4 regions of the Clostridium beijerinckii genome follow, and region 3 is predicted to be linked to each of the others. Evidence: riboswitches for the same ligand, from Rfam matches in the RefSeq annotation. Region 3 holds a riboswitch; each other region holds the start of a gene.
The links. A riboswitch is a leader RNA that binds a small molecule or an ion and turns the genes downstream of it on or off. The one in region 3 is predicted to bind S-adenosylmethionine.
Positions count from the first base shown of each region.

Region 1 (3,173 bases), 240 kb from region 3:
ATCTGTTATAGGAATTGTTTCTATTGGAGGTGCAATTACATCTAAAGTAACAAGTGAGTTGGACAACATGGGTGCAAATAATATGGAAGTTGTCTTAACTGAAAAAAAAGATGATGGAACCTCTGCAGGATTTAATGATGGACCAAGTAAACAGCCAGAAGATAGCGATCTTATATCTTCAGAGCAAATAGACTCATTTAAAGAAATATTTAAGGATAGAATTAGCAGCGTAAGTATAGATGAGACAAAAGGACAGGGAAAGGTAAGGGATGGATATTTATATGCTAATGTAAATACTATTGGAGTAAACGAGGGATACAAAGAAGTTAATAATGTAAAACTGACTAGTGGGAGATTTATCACTGATAAAGATCTTAAAGGAGCGAAAAAAATTGCTATAGTCTCTGATAAACTTATTAATAATATCTTTAAAGGAAAGACTGATCCACTAGGTAAAGAAATTAAGGTTTATACAAAAGATGAAGTTGAAACATATGCAATTGTAGGGGTATATGAATATGAAAATTCTTCACTATTTGGTGGGGGTGGTATGGCATCAGAAAAAGATAGAGTTACTGATTTATATATTCCTGTAACAACAGAAAAAGCATCACAAAAAAACAAGAATTATCAATACTTTACTATTACTCCTAAACAAAATGTTGATGCTCAAAAGCTTGTAAAAGACATGAAAAAATATGGGGAAAAGCTATATAAAAGCAATAAGAATTGGACAATAGATGTTTTTAATAATCAAAGTCGAGCGGCGTCTTTTACGTCAGTGATTAATATGATATCCCTTGGTGTAGCAGTAATTGCAGCCATAGCATTACTTGTAGGTGGAATAGGAGTAATGAATATAATGCTCGTATCTGTTACGGAAAGAACGAGGGAAATAGGAACGCGAAAAGCCCTTGGTGCTAAGAGCAGCCATATAAAGATGCAATTTATAACTGAGTCAGTGATAATATGTTCAATTGGTGGAATGATAGGAATAATATTTGGAATAGGCATGGGAGTAATTGCATGCATAGTATTAAAATCACCAATATCGATATCTATTCCAACAATTTTAATAAGCTTCACTTTTTCAATGGCAATTGGTGTGTTTTTTGGATACTATCCAGCTAAAAAAGCAGCAAGTCTTGATCCGATTGAAGCCTTAAGATATGAGTAAGCAGCATGAAAAAGTAGTAGATAAAAAATAAGGAATATATATTCTAAGAAGTTTAATTCATCGAAGCTCACTTTGAACTAGTGGATAGTAAAAATTAGATATTCTATGATGAATGAATTGTATTATTTAAAACGTATATGTAAAGTATAATTTATGTTATAGAGGTTAAATTAAGAAAGATAGATATTTTAATTTTATTAATAATTAAAATATCTATCTATTTTCTTATTCTGAATAAATTTTAAGATAGGAATAAAACTTTAATAATCTAATTACATAGAAAGTCGATATTTTTACTAATAATTATTGACAAGTCTCTGTAACTATGTATAATTAGTATTAACAAAAAAATATCTGGATAAGTTAATCTTATTAAGAGTGGTGGAGGGACTGGCCCTTTGAAGCCCGGCAACCTGAAAAATTTTTATATATAAATTTTTTCGTTGGTGCTAAATCCTGCAAGAGAATATCTTGAAAAATGAGAGGAATTAAGTTTCGGTAGAACTTATAATATGACTACAAAGTCACTTCTTGTTTTGGAAGTGGCTTTTTTATTAATATTATCTCTGGTATTAGCAATAAGTAATGCATTAAGCAAAGTAAATTTAAGGAGGCAAAATAATGACTTTAAAAAAATCTTTTGAAACAATTGCAGTCAGTGGAGTATCAGGTGGAGATAAAGAAACGGGTGCTATAAGTTTTCCTATATATCAGGCAGCTACATTTAAACATCATGGCCTTAATAATAGCACAGGATATGATTATGCAAGAGCTCAAAATCCAACTAGAGAAGAAGCTGAAAAAACATTAGCTGTTTTAGAAGGTGGAAAATCAGCGATAGGGTTTTCGTCAGGAGTTGCAGCAATTACAGCCTGTATACATTTATTTAAGTCTGGAGATCATATAATCTTATCTGATGATTTATATGGTGGGACATATAGATTATTTGATGATATTTTTAGAGATTTTGGATTAGAAGCTACCTTCATTGATACTACAGTTACTAAAAATATATTAAATTCTATAAAAGAAAATACAAAGGCAATACTTATAGAAACGCCATCTAACCCTATGATGAAGGTAACAGATATAAGAGCAGTTGCAGAAATAACAAAAACAAATAATTTACTGTTAATTGTGGATAATACTTTCTTAACTCCGTACTATCAAAGGCCGCTAGAACTAGGAGCAGATTTAGTGGTTCATAGTGGAACAAAGTTTTTAGGTGGGCATCATGATTTACTTGCAGGATTCATAGTAGTAAATGATGAAGAAATATTAGAAAAACTCAGAAGAATTCACATGTCAACAGGAGCAACTTTATCTCCATTTGATTCATGGTTAATTTTAAGAGGTATAAAGACTTTACATATAAGGTTGGAAAGGTCACAAGAGAATACGCTTAAGATAGCTAAGTTTTTAGAAGGTAATCCTAAAGTAGAAAAGGTGTATTATGTAGGTCTAGAAGGTTTTGAGGGCTATGAATTAAATAAGAAACAATCGACAGGTTTTGGGGCAACATTATCGTTTAGAGTAAAAGAAAAAGAATTAGTTGCCAAGATTTTAGAAAGAGTTAAAGTAATAAGATTTGCAGAGAGTCTAGGGGGAGTGGAGACGTTAATAACATATCCATTTACCCAAACACATTCAGAGATACCGGAAGAAATTAAGCAAAGACTTGGAGTAGATGAATATCTGCTTAGGCTATCAGTAGGAATAGAGAATGTAGAAGATTTGCTAAAAGATCTGGAAAATGCTATAGGAAAATAAAATTTATAATTAAAATAGAATGGGGCGTTAAATATGAATTTTGGAACAAAATTAATACATGCAAGTGGAGATATAGATCCGACAACAGGATCAGTAAGCACTCCAATATATCAGACATCAACATTTCACCAATTTGATATAGAGAATTTCGGAAAATACGATTATGCAAGATCAGGTAATCCAACTAGAGATGTGGTAGAGAAATTAATTGCAGAACTTGAAGGTG
Region 1 is NZ_CP144906.1:262,659-265,831, forward strand. Features, by position in the region: gene PZA12_RS01310 (ABC transporter permease) at 1-1,177, shown strand, start outside; SAM riboswitch class I at 1,544-1,662, shown strand; gene PZA12_RS01315 (trans-sulfuration enzyme family protein) at 1,799-2,947, shown strand; gene PZA12_RS01320 (trans-sulfuration enzyme family protein) at 2,981-3,173, shown strand, end outside.
Region 1: it holds a riboswitch for S-adenosylmethionine, as region 3 does, so the genes downstream of both, PZA12_RS01315 (trans-sulfuration enzyme family protein) here and metK (methionine adenosyltransferase) in region 3, are expected to answer to the same signal.

Region 2 (3,173 bases), 430 kb from region 3:
AATATATAACTAGAATTCGCATTAATGAAGCCAAACAGCTTTTAATTAATCAGCCTGACTTGGAAATAAAAAAGGTGGGTGAATTAATTGGTTATAAAGATGCCTTCTATTTTAGCAGAGTATTTAAATCTAATGTAGGTGTGTATCCTAGCGACTATAGAATAAAACATTTAAATTATAACTAATAATTCTATATTGTTCTCATAATATTGTATTTTACACCATATTAATTACTATCATGAATTTATCACTCCAAAGAAAAATAGAAGGCAAACTCTCATATTGACTGTTTGCCTTCTGCCTCTTAAGTAACTAACCAAAAACTTTTTCTTAGAACTAAGTTGAATAATTATTTTTTTTATTAACTAAATGATTCCTAACTTTCAAATGCTTGAGATAAGTCATAAATTATATCATCAATATGTTCTGTTCCTATTGAAAGACGGATTGTATTTGGTTTAATTCCTGACTCTGCTAGTTCAGTTTCATTCATTTGAGAATGTGTTGTACTAGCTGGGTGAATTACTAATGATTTAACATCAGCTACATTTGCAAGTAGTGAGAATATTTGTAGTTTATCAATAAATTCCTGTGCTTCCTTTGCTCCACCCTTAATTTCAAATGTGAATATAGAACCTGCTCCCTTAGGGAAATATTTTTTATATAAAGCATTATCAGCGCTCTCTGGTAGCGATGGATGATTAACACTTTCAACCTTTGGATGATTCTTTAAAAATTCTACAACTTTTAAAGCATTCTCAACATGACGTTCAACTCTAAGTGAAAGAGTTTCTAAACCTTGTAATAATATAAATGCATTAAATGGACTTATGCATGCACCCGTATCTCTTAATAAAATAGCACGAATTCTTGTCACATATGCGGCAGCCCCAACTGCTTCTGCGAACTTAATTCCATGATAACTTGGATCTGCTTCTGATAATTGTGGGAACTTTCCTGAACCTATCCAGTCAAACTTTCCTGAGTCCACAATAACTCCACCTAATGATGTACCATGCCCCCCAATAAATTTAGTTGCTGAATGAACAACTATATCTGCTCCATGTTCAATCGGTCTAAATAAGTATGGTGTTCCAAATGTATTGTCCACTATTAGTGGTATTTTATGCTTATGTGCAATTTCTGCTAATGCTTCAACATCTAAAATATTTGAGTTTGGATTTCCAAGTGATTCGATTAAAATTGCTTTGGTATTATCTTGAATTGCATTTTCAAAATTTGATAGGTCAGATGGATCTACAAATGTTGTTGTAACACCGTTTGTAGGAAACGTATGTGCTAACAAATTATAAGATCCTCCATATATAGTTTTTTCTGCAACTATGTGATCACCAGCTTTAGTTATATTTTGCAATGCATATGTTATTGCTGCTGCTCCAGATGCTACCGCAAGAGCTGCTACTCCACCTTCCAAAGCTGCAACACGTTTTTCAAAAACATCTTGTGTTGAATTTGTTAAACGACCATATATATTTCCAGCATCAGCTAGTCCAAATCTTGCTGCTGCATGTGCAGAATTTTTAAATACATATGAAGTTGTTTGGTAAATTGGCACTGCTCTAGAATCTGTTGCTGAATCAGGTTGTTCTTGCCCTACATGAAGTTGAAGTGTTTCAAATTTTAATTTTCTTTCTTGATTACTCATAATTTGTTGCCCCCATTTTATATAATTTTTATTTTTAATATATTTACTATGATTTGTACGTTACCCTAATTTTCTAGATATTATATTTAGCTTTGAATTTGATTTTTATCACGATCCTAGAGAAATATACAAATAATTAGACATTTAGATAATAAAAGAGCTACTTTCTAGATAAGAAAGTAGCAAAAAAATATGTACATTCTTATCTTTCAGATAAAATATCTGCAGGAATTAGCACCTTAAATTAAAATAGATTTTTAATTCAGGTTGCTAGGCATCATAGGGCCAGTCCCTCCGCCTTTCTTGATAAAAATTATTATATTATATTATTCTTAGTTGTTTACTATGATATAAAGTATACATTTTATTGTTATATATGTCAACAGTATTTTAAATTTTGCATCTATTTTTTATCAATTAGTTATTTTATCTAGAATTCCCAGTTATATATTCTAAATAAACCCAGTCGCAATATTTCTTTTCTACTTTACAAATATTTAATCTTGATAGATAATAATTATTATAAAAGACATGGAGGTATTAAAATGGAAAGTTTAACTTTAGAAGAAGGAATGAAAGCTCCTGATTTTACATTAGTAGGATCTGATAAAAAAGAACATAAATTAAGTGATTATTTAAATAAAAAAGTCATCTTGTATTTTTATCCTAAAGATAATACTCCTGGCTGTTCACAAGAAGCACAAGATTTTAAAAATGGTTTGGATGATTTTGAAATGAAAAATGCTGTTATTTTAGGTATAAGCAGAGATTCTCTAACGTCTCATGATAAATTTATTGCAAAATATAAATTGCCCTTCATTCTTCTTTCAGATGAAAAAGAGGAGGTATGTAATCTCTACGGCGTATTAAAGGAAAAAAATATGTTTGGGAAGAAATCCATAGGTATTGAAAGAAGTACATTCGTAATAGATGAAAATGGGATTATATCAAAGATTTATAGGAAGGTTAAGGTTACAGGACATATAGAACAATTAAAATGTTCTATACAATAATTTAATTATTTAAAATATTTTATGATAATAAATAAAAAAAGATAGTTATTACAACTATCTTTTTTGCTTACCTCGCAACGTCCTACTCTGCCACACAGTCTCCCATGCAGTACCATCGGCGCTATAGACCTTAACTTTCCTGTTCGGAATGGGAAGGAGTGTTACCTCTATGCCATCATCACGAGATTAAGTGAGTTCCCAAATCTATAATTTGGTCGAACGAACTTATGCAAATCACTTTTGCGATTTGTATTCCTTATTCGTGTAAATTAGTACTCAGCGAACGAATGTGAGTCGAGTTTCCTTTGAAAAAAGACTCTTAGTTTACGCTTATACTACAATTACATTAATCTATTACTGTAATTATTCCTTTTTGAAAAAACTTTGTTCTTTCAAAATTGCACACAGTTTCTTTAATGTATATTACAACTTGACTATATTGGTCAAGCCCTCGACCTATTAGTATCAGTCAGCTAAATATGTTACCATACTTA
Region 2 is NZ_CP144906.1:931,990-935,162, reverse strand. Features, by position in the region: gene PZA12_RS04505 (response regulator transcription factor) at 1-185, shown strand, start outside; gene PZA12_RS04500 (O-acetylhomoserine aminocarboxypropyltransferase/cysteine synthase family protein) at 377-1,666, opposite strand; SAM riboswitch class I at 1,866-1,979, opposite strand; gene PZA12_RS04495 (peroxiredoxin) at 2,212-2,679, shown strand; rRNA gene rrf (5S ribosomal RNA) at 2,749-2,865, opposite strand; rRNA gene PZA12_RS04485 (23S ribosomal RNA) at 3,119-3,173, opposite strand, start outside.
Region 2: it holds a riboswitch for S-adenosylmethionine, as region 3 does, so the genes downstream of both, PZA12_RS04500 (O-acetylhomoserine aminocarboxypropyltransferase/cysteine synthase family protein) here and metK (methionine adenosyltransferase) in region 3, are expected to answer to the same signal.

Region 3 (3,173 bases):
TGATATAAATTTTTTAACTTCTAAAGCTAAATCATAATAAAATTTAGGATCAAGTTTAATATCTGGCTTGCTCAAGGGACATATACCTCCTTTATAAAATATATATATGAGTAATTAACAGAAGATAGTATAAAAAAATATTTTTTGGAAATTAATAGTAAATGAGGAGGTGCCTATGAAAAAATTTTTAATATATTTAGTTTTAGTTCCTACAATAATAATAAATATGTATTTTCTGTTATATTGGCAACCGCAAGATGAAAATTCTGCAAAAGAAGTTGTTGTACAAGAAAATGTTTCATATTCGAAGCCATTATATAAAATGAATAAGGAAAAGGCGTTAAGTCAATTATCTACAGATAATAAAAAGGAACTTGAAAAGATAATAAAAAAATTATCTGCATTTGATATAGGTAAAATAAAAGAATATTATGAGGATACTAATGATAATGAAAGCCTAATAGAAATATTTAGTCTCTTAAAAAAGAGATTAACAACAGAAGATTATAAGAAAATTCAAGAAATATCATCTTCCTTTTTAGATATACAAGAGATTAACAAAAGAATAAAAAATAATTAAGATTACTATATTAAATGAGAGTATATTGTAGAAAATGAGAGCAATATGAATTTAAATTACATATATGGGTGTATATTGGAGTTGAAATAAAATCGCTTTACCGATATACTAATCATTGTTGACCGACAAATGAGGCAACAAGATATAAAAAATAAATACGGAGGAATTCCCGAGAGGCCAAAGGGGGCAGACTGTAAATCTGTTACGTTTCGTTTCGATGGTTCGAATCCATCTTCCTCCACCAATTTATAATGGGCGCATAGCTCAGCTGGGAGAGCACCTGCCTTACAAGCAGGGGGTCACAGGTTCGAGCCCTGTTGTGCCCACCATTATAAAAATGCTAAATCTAATTAATATATGCTGGCATGGCTCAACGGTAGAGCAGCTGACTTGTAATCAGCAGGTTGTAGGTTCGATTCCTATTGCCAGCTCCAATAAAATAATACGGAGGAATTCCCGAGAGGCCAAAGGGGGCAGACTGTAAATCTGTTACGTTTCGTTTCGATGGTTCGAATCCATCTTCCTCCACCAATTTATAATGGGCGCATAGCTCAGCTGGGAGAGCACCTGCCTTACAAGCAGGGGGTCACAGGTTCGAGCCCTGTTGTGCCCACCATTATAAAAATGCTAAATCTAATTAATATATGCTGGCATGGCTCAACGGTAGAGCAGCTGACTTGTAATCAGCAGGTTGTAGGTTCGATTCCTATTGCCAGCTCCAATAAAATAATGCGGAGGAATTCCCGAGAGGCCAAAGGGGGCAGACTGTAAATCTGTTACGTTTCGTTTCGATGGTTCGAATCCATCTTCCTCCACCAATAAAGAATAAACTTAAGTTTATTCTTTTTTATTTTTTATTTAAAATGAAAAATAAATGATGGAAAAAGTAGATTCATAATGTTGACTAATTGTACCGCATATGATAAAATACTTTTGAAAATTGAATTATGTTACTCTTATCAAGAGAGGTGGAGGGAAAGGGCCCTGTGAAACCCGGCAACCTGTATTATATAAGGTGCCAATTCCTGTAGAGTTTCTACAAGATAAGAAAATGATTGCTAAATTGCGCTCTTCTTATCGAAGAGCTTTTTTATTTTTTTAAGTTTGCGCATGCTTAAATTATAAAAGAAACAATTAATAAAATAGTTTAACTATTATTTATTGTATTTAAATAAGGTAAAGCTTTTATAAACGAGTACTATTCTATAAAACTATGTATAGTTTTTAATAAAATAATTTTATTCGTGAAGATAATTATAATATTTAAATCTAAGGAGAGAAAAGATATGAGAAGATTATTTACTTCAGAATCAGTTACAGAGGGACATCCTGATAAAATGTGTGACCAAATTTCAGATGCTATACTAGACGCTATTCTATCTAAAGATCCAATGGCTAGAGTTGCTTGTGAAACTTGCACAACAACAGGTATGGTTATGGTAATGGGAGAGATAACAACAAATTGTTATGTTGACATTCCTAAGGTAGTTAGAGAAACAGTAAGAGAAATTGGATATGATAGAGCAAAATTTGGATTTGACTGTGATACATGTTCAGTTCTTACATCGATAGATGAACAATCTGCAGATATAGCTATGGGTGTAGATGAAGCATTTGAGTCAAAAAAAGGTGAAAAAGATGAAGTAGAAGCAGTTGGTGCTGGAGACCAAGGAATGATGTTTGGTTTTGCAACTAATGAAACTGAAGATTTTATGCCGCTTCCAGTATATATGGCTCATAAATTATCAAGAAGACTTACAGAGGTAAGAAAGAATGGTACATTAAGTTACTTAAGACCAGATGGTAAAACTCAAGTAACAGTTGAATATGAAGATAATGTGCCAAAGAGAATTGATACTATAGTTATATCAACACAACATGATGAGAAAGTTACTTTAGAGCAAATTCAGGAAGATCTTAAGAAGTTTGTTATAGATGCTGTTGTACCAGCAGAATTATTGGACAGTGAGACAAGATATTTCATAAATCCAACTGGAAGATTCGTTGTTGGAGGACCTCAAGGGGATTCAGGATTAACAGGAAGAAAGATAATAGTTGATACTTATGGTGGATATGGCAGACACGGTGGTGGAGCTTTCTCAGGTAAAGATCCAACTAAAGTTGATAGATCAGCTGCATATGCTGCAAGATGGGTTGCTAAGAATTTAGTTGCAGCTGGTGTTGCAGATAAGCTAGAAATTCAATTAGCATATGCAATTGGTGTTGCAAAGCCAGTTTCAATTGAAGTTGAAACATTTGGAACAGGAAAAGTAGATGAAGATAAGATTGTTGAAGTAGTAGAGAAAGTATTTGATTTAAGACCAGGAGCTATAATTAGAGATCTTGACTTAAGAAGACCTATCTATAAGCAAACTGCTGCATATGGACATTTTGGAAGAAATGATCTTAACTTACCATGGGAACAATTAAATAAAGTAGATGAAATAAGAAAAAATCTATAAGATAATTCTTAAGTGAATTTTTATTATCAAGATTTGTATATATAATAAAAGTTTTTGTAGAATGGTAAAAAGTCGTCTTAAATATAGACGGCTTTTTATTATGGAGAAATTTATAATTATATATAGGCAAG
Region 3 is NZ_CP144906.1:503,824-506,996, forward strand. Features, by position in the region: gene yyaC (spore protease YyaC) at 1-75, opposite strand, end outside; gene PZA12_RS02530 (hypothetical protein) at 176-580, shown strand; tRNA gene PZA12_RS02535 (tRNA-Tyr) at 740-824, shown strand; tRNA gene PZA12_RS02540 (tRNA-Val) at 834-909, shown strand; tRNA gene PZA12_RS02545 (tRNA-Thr) at 940-1,014, shown strand; tRNA gene PZA12_RS02550 (tRNA-Tyr) at 1,027-1,111, shown strand; tRNA gene PZA12_RS02555 (tRNA-Val) at 1,121-1,196, shown strand; tRNA gene PZA12_RS02560 (tRNA-Thr) at 1,227-1,301, shown strand; tRNA gene PZA12_RS02565 (tRNA-Tyr) at 1,314-1,398, shown strand; SAM riboswitch class I at 1,534-1,630, shown strand; gene metK (methionine adenosyltransferase) at 1,867-3,042, shown strand.

Region 4 (3,173 bases), 220 kb from region 3:
AGCGGTTATAGGTTTAGAAAATAAATGCATACCAAGTTGGGAAGATAAAAAACATTATGATGGATTGGTATTTAATGATCTTGTAGATGAATCTAAAAAGTGGGTTAAAGAAGTAAAAGCCAAGGGCGCAGATGTTGTTATAATATCAGCACATAGTGGTCAAGAGAGTGATGCAGATGTTATACCAGAAAATGAAATTAATGCAATAGCGACACAAGTTGATGGAATAGATGCAATTATGGCAGGTCACACACATTTAAAAGTAAATGATCTAACTAAGAAGAATCCAGAAGGTAAAGTTGTTCCAATAGTTGAGTCAACTAAGGGAGCTACAGGTTTGGCACAAGTGGATATGAACTTTGATGGAAATGCAAAGCTTATAGGAATTTCAACAAAAAACATTGTTATCGATAATAGCATAGTAGATGATCAGGAGATTGTCGATTTAATTAAACCTTATGAAGATACAACATTAAAATATGTAGATACAAAAATAGGAACTTCAACTGGAGAATTTACAGGAAGTGGACAGTTAACTGAGCCTACTGCAATTATGGAGCTCATTAATAAAGTACAAAAAGAAAGTGCTGGGACTCAATTATCAATTGCGGCACCATTAAGTTCTGGAGCATATATACCTCAAGGGGATGTTACAATAAAAGATATGATGGCAGTATATGTATTTGAAAACTTTTTGTATGGAGTAAAAATGACAGGAAAGCAATTGAAGGATTGGATGGAATATTCAGTTAGATATTATGCTCAAACAACAGGGGATAATGCAGCAGTAATAAAAGATCCAATATTAAATATTCCAGATTATAACTTGGATCAATTATATGGTGCAACATATGATATTGATTTAACACAGCCTGCATGTACTATCGGTAAGGAAACAGGAAGAGTAATATCAGGAAATAGAATAAAGAATTTAAAGGTTAATGGTGTTGAAGTAAAAGATTCAGATGAATTTACAGTTGCTATAAACAATTATAGATTTAATGGCGGTGGTGGTTTTATGAAGGCCGCTGGATTAAGTAATACTGATCCAAATATTATTGTCTATGATTCAGGAAAAGCACTTGGTGATGATGGCCAAGTGAGAAGCTTAATGACTAGCTACATTAAAAAACATGGAGAGATATCTCCAGATTGCTCAAATAATTGGGAGATACTGAATGTAGATAAACAGAAAAAAGCAGCTTAAGATATGAAGCAATTATTTTGAGGAATAAAATATATAAAGTGATTCTAGTAAAAATGAAGCCATGCACATAGATAGATTTATCTACATGTGTATGGTTTCAAATTTTATTGTAGAATATTTATTATTTTTTATGTTAATATTTTTATTAGCATAGATATTGATTTTGAATATTTGATAGAAATATATAGCATATGCAGCAGATTTAACAATATAAATATAAAATAATTTAATATTTATACTATAAACTTAAATTTATTAATTAATTTCGTAAAAAAATCTTGCAATATATGCAGAAAATATATATAATAAAACCAATCCGATTACAATACTTGGATTTGAAAGAGCAAAAGGTTATTCTATAGATTTTGACAAATTAAAAAAAGTTGTATATAATTAGGTCAAAGCTAAATTAAATAATCTGAATATCTTATCGAGAGCGGTGGAGGGACTGGCCCTTTGAAACCCGGCAACCGAAATATTATTTTTATTAAATGATATTTATATGGTGCTAATTCCAGCAGCTTTTAGCTGATAGATGAGAGGATAAATTTGTATGGTGTTTTATGCGCTAGAGATTTATTCTCTAGCGCTTTTGTTTTGAGGTGAACGTTAATAATCAAGTTAATTATTACATCACCTTAGTTATCCGGAAACTAACAAAACAAAGTCAAAGGAGGAAATGTGTTTGATAGAAATTAAAAATGTGGTAAAGAATTTTGGGGAAACACAAGTTATAAAAGATGTATCAATAAGCATTAAAGAGGGCGAAATTTATGGAATAATAGGGCACAGCGGAGCAGGAAAGTCAACATTATTAAGATGCATTAATGGACTTGAATCTTATGATGGAGGTTCAGTAAATGTAATGGGGAAAGAGGTTTCATCATTAGAAGGAAAAAGTCTTAGGGAATTTAGAAAAGATTTGGGGATGATTTTTCAAAATTTCAATCTTATGCAAAGAAAAAATGTTTTTGATAATGTTGCTCTTCCTCTTGAAGTGTGGGGGTACAACAAAAGTGAAATTAAGGACAAAGTATTAAGATTATTAGATTTAGTTGGATTAACAGACAAAAAGCTAAGCAAACCGTCAGAGCTTAGTGGTGGACAAAAACAAAGAGTAGCAATAGCAAGGGCATTAGCACTAGACCCTAAAATACTACTTTGTGATGAGGCTACTTCTGCCTTAGATCCTAAAATTACAAAAGATATTTTAGCGTTACTTTCTAAAATAAACAAAGAATTAGGGATTACGATAGTAATGGTAACTCATCAAATGGAAGTAATAAAAGAAGTTTGTGAAAAAGTTGCACTATTAGATGGTGGAAAAATAAAAGCAGAAGGAAGAGCAGAAGATTTATTCTTACAACCAGGAAAATCATTAAAGAAATTCTTAGGAGAAGAAGATGAAGGGATACTACCAGAAGAAGGTGTTAATATCAAGATATTCTTCCCAAGTGATTCTTCTGAAAATGCATTAATCACAAAGATGGCAAGGGAATTAGAAATAGATTTTTCTATAGTTTGGGGAAAACTTGAAAAATTTAGAAGCGAAGTATTAGGCGGGCTTGTAATAAATATCAGCGAAGATGATAAGGACAAGGTTATAAAGTACCTTGAAAATAAGGAAATCTTATTGGAGGTGATCGAATAATGAATCAGGTAATAGTAAAAGCTTTAATAGAAACTCTAGAGATGGTTTTTGCATCGACTATAGGTTCACTTATTTTAGGATTTATACCTGCAATAATATTAACAGTTACTGCAAAAGACGGATTAAGACCAAATAAAATAGTTTATACAATTTTAGATTTAGTAATTAATATATTAAGAAGTTTTCCAGTTATCATATTAATGGTAGCAATAATACCATTAACTAGATTTATTGCTGGTAAATCTATAGGTACAGAAGCAGCTATTGTTCCACTTACAATTGCAGCAGCACCATTTGTGGCAAGAATTATAGAAT
Region 4 is NZ_CP144906.1:722,061-725,233, forward strand. Features, by position in the region: gene PZA12_RS03525 (bifunctional metallophosphatase/5'-nucleotidase) at 1-1,207, shown strand, start outside; SAM riboswitch class I at 1,632-1,749, shown strand; gene PZA12_RS03530 (methionine ABC transporter ATP-binding protein) at 1,893-2,858, shown strand; gene PZA12_RS03535 (methionine ABC transporter permease) at 2,858-3,173, shown strand, end outside.
Region 4: it holds a riboswitch for S-adenosylmethionine, as region 3 does, so the genes downstream of both, PZA12_RS03530 (methionine ABC transporter ATP-binding protein) here and metK (methionine adenosyltransferase) in region 3, are expected to answer to the same signal.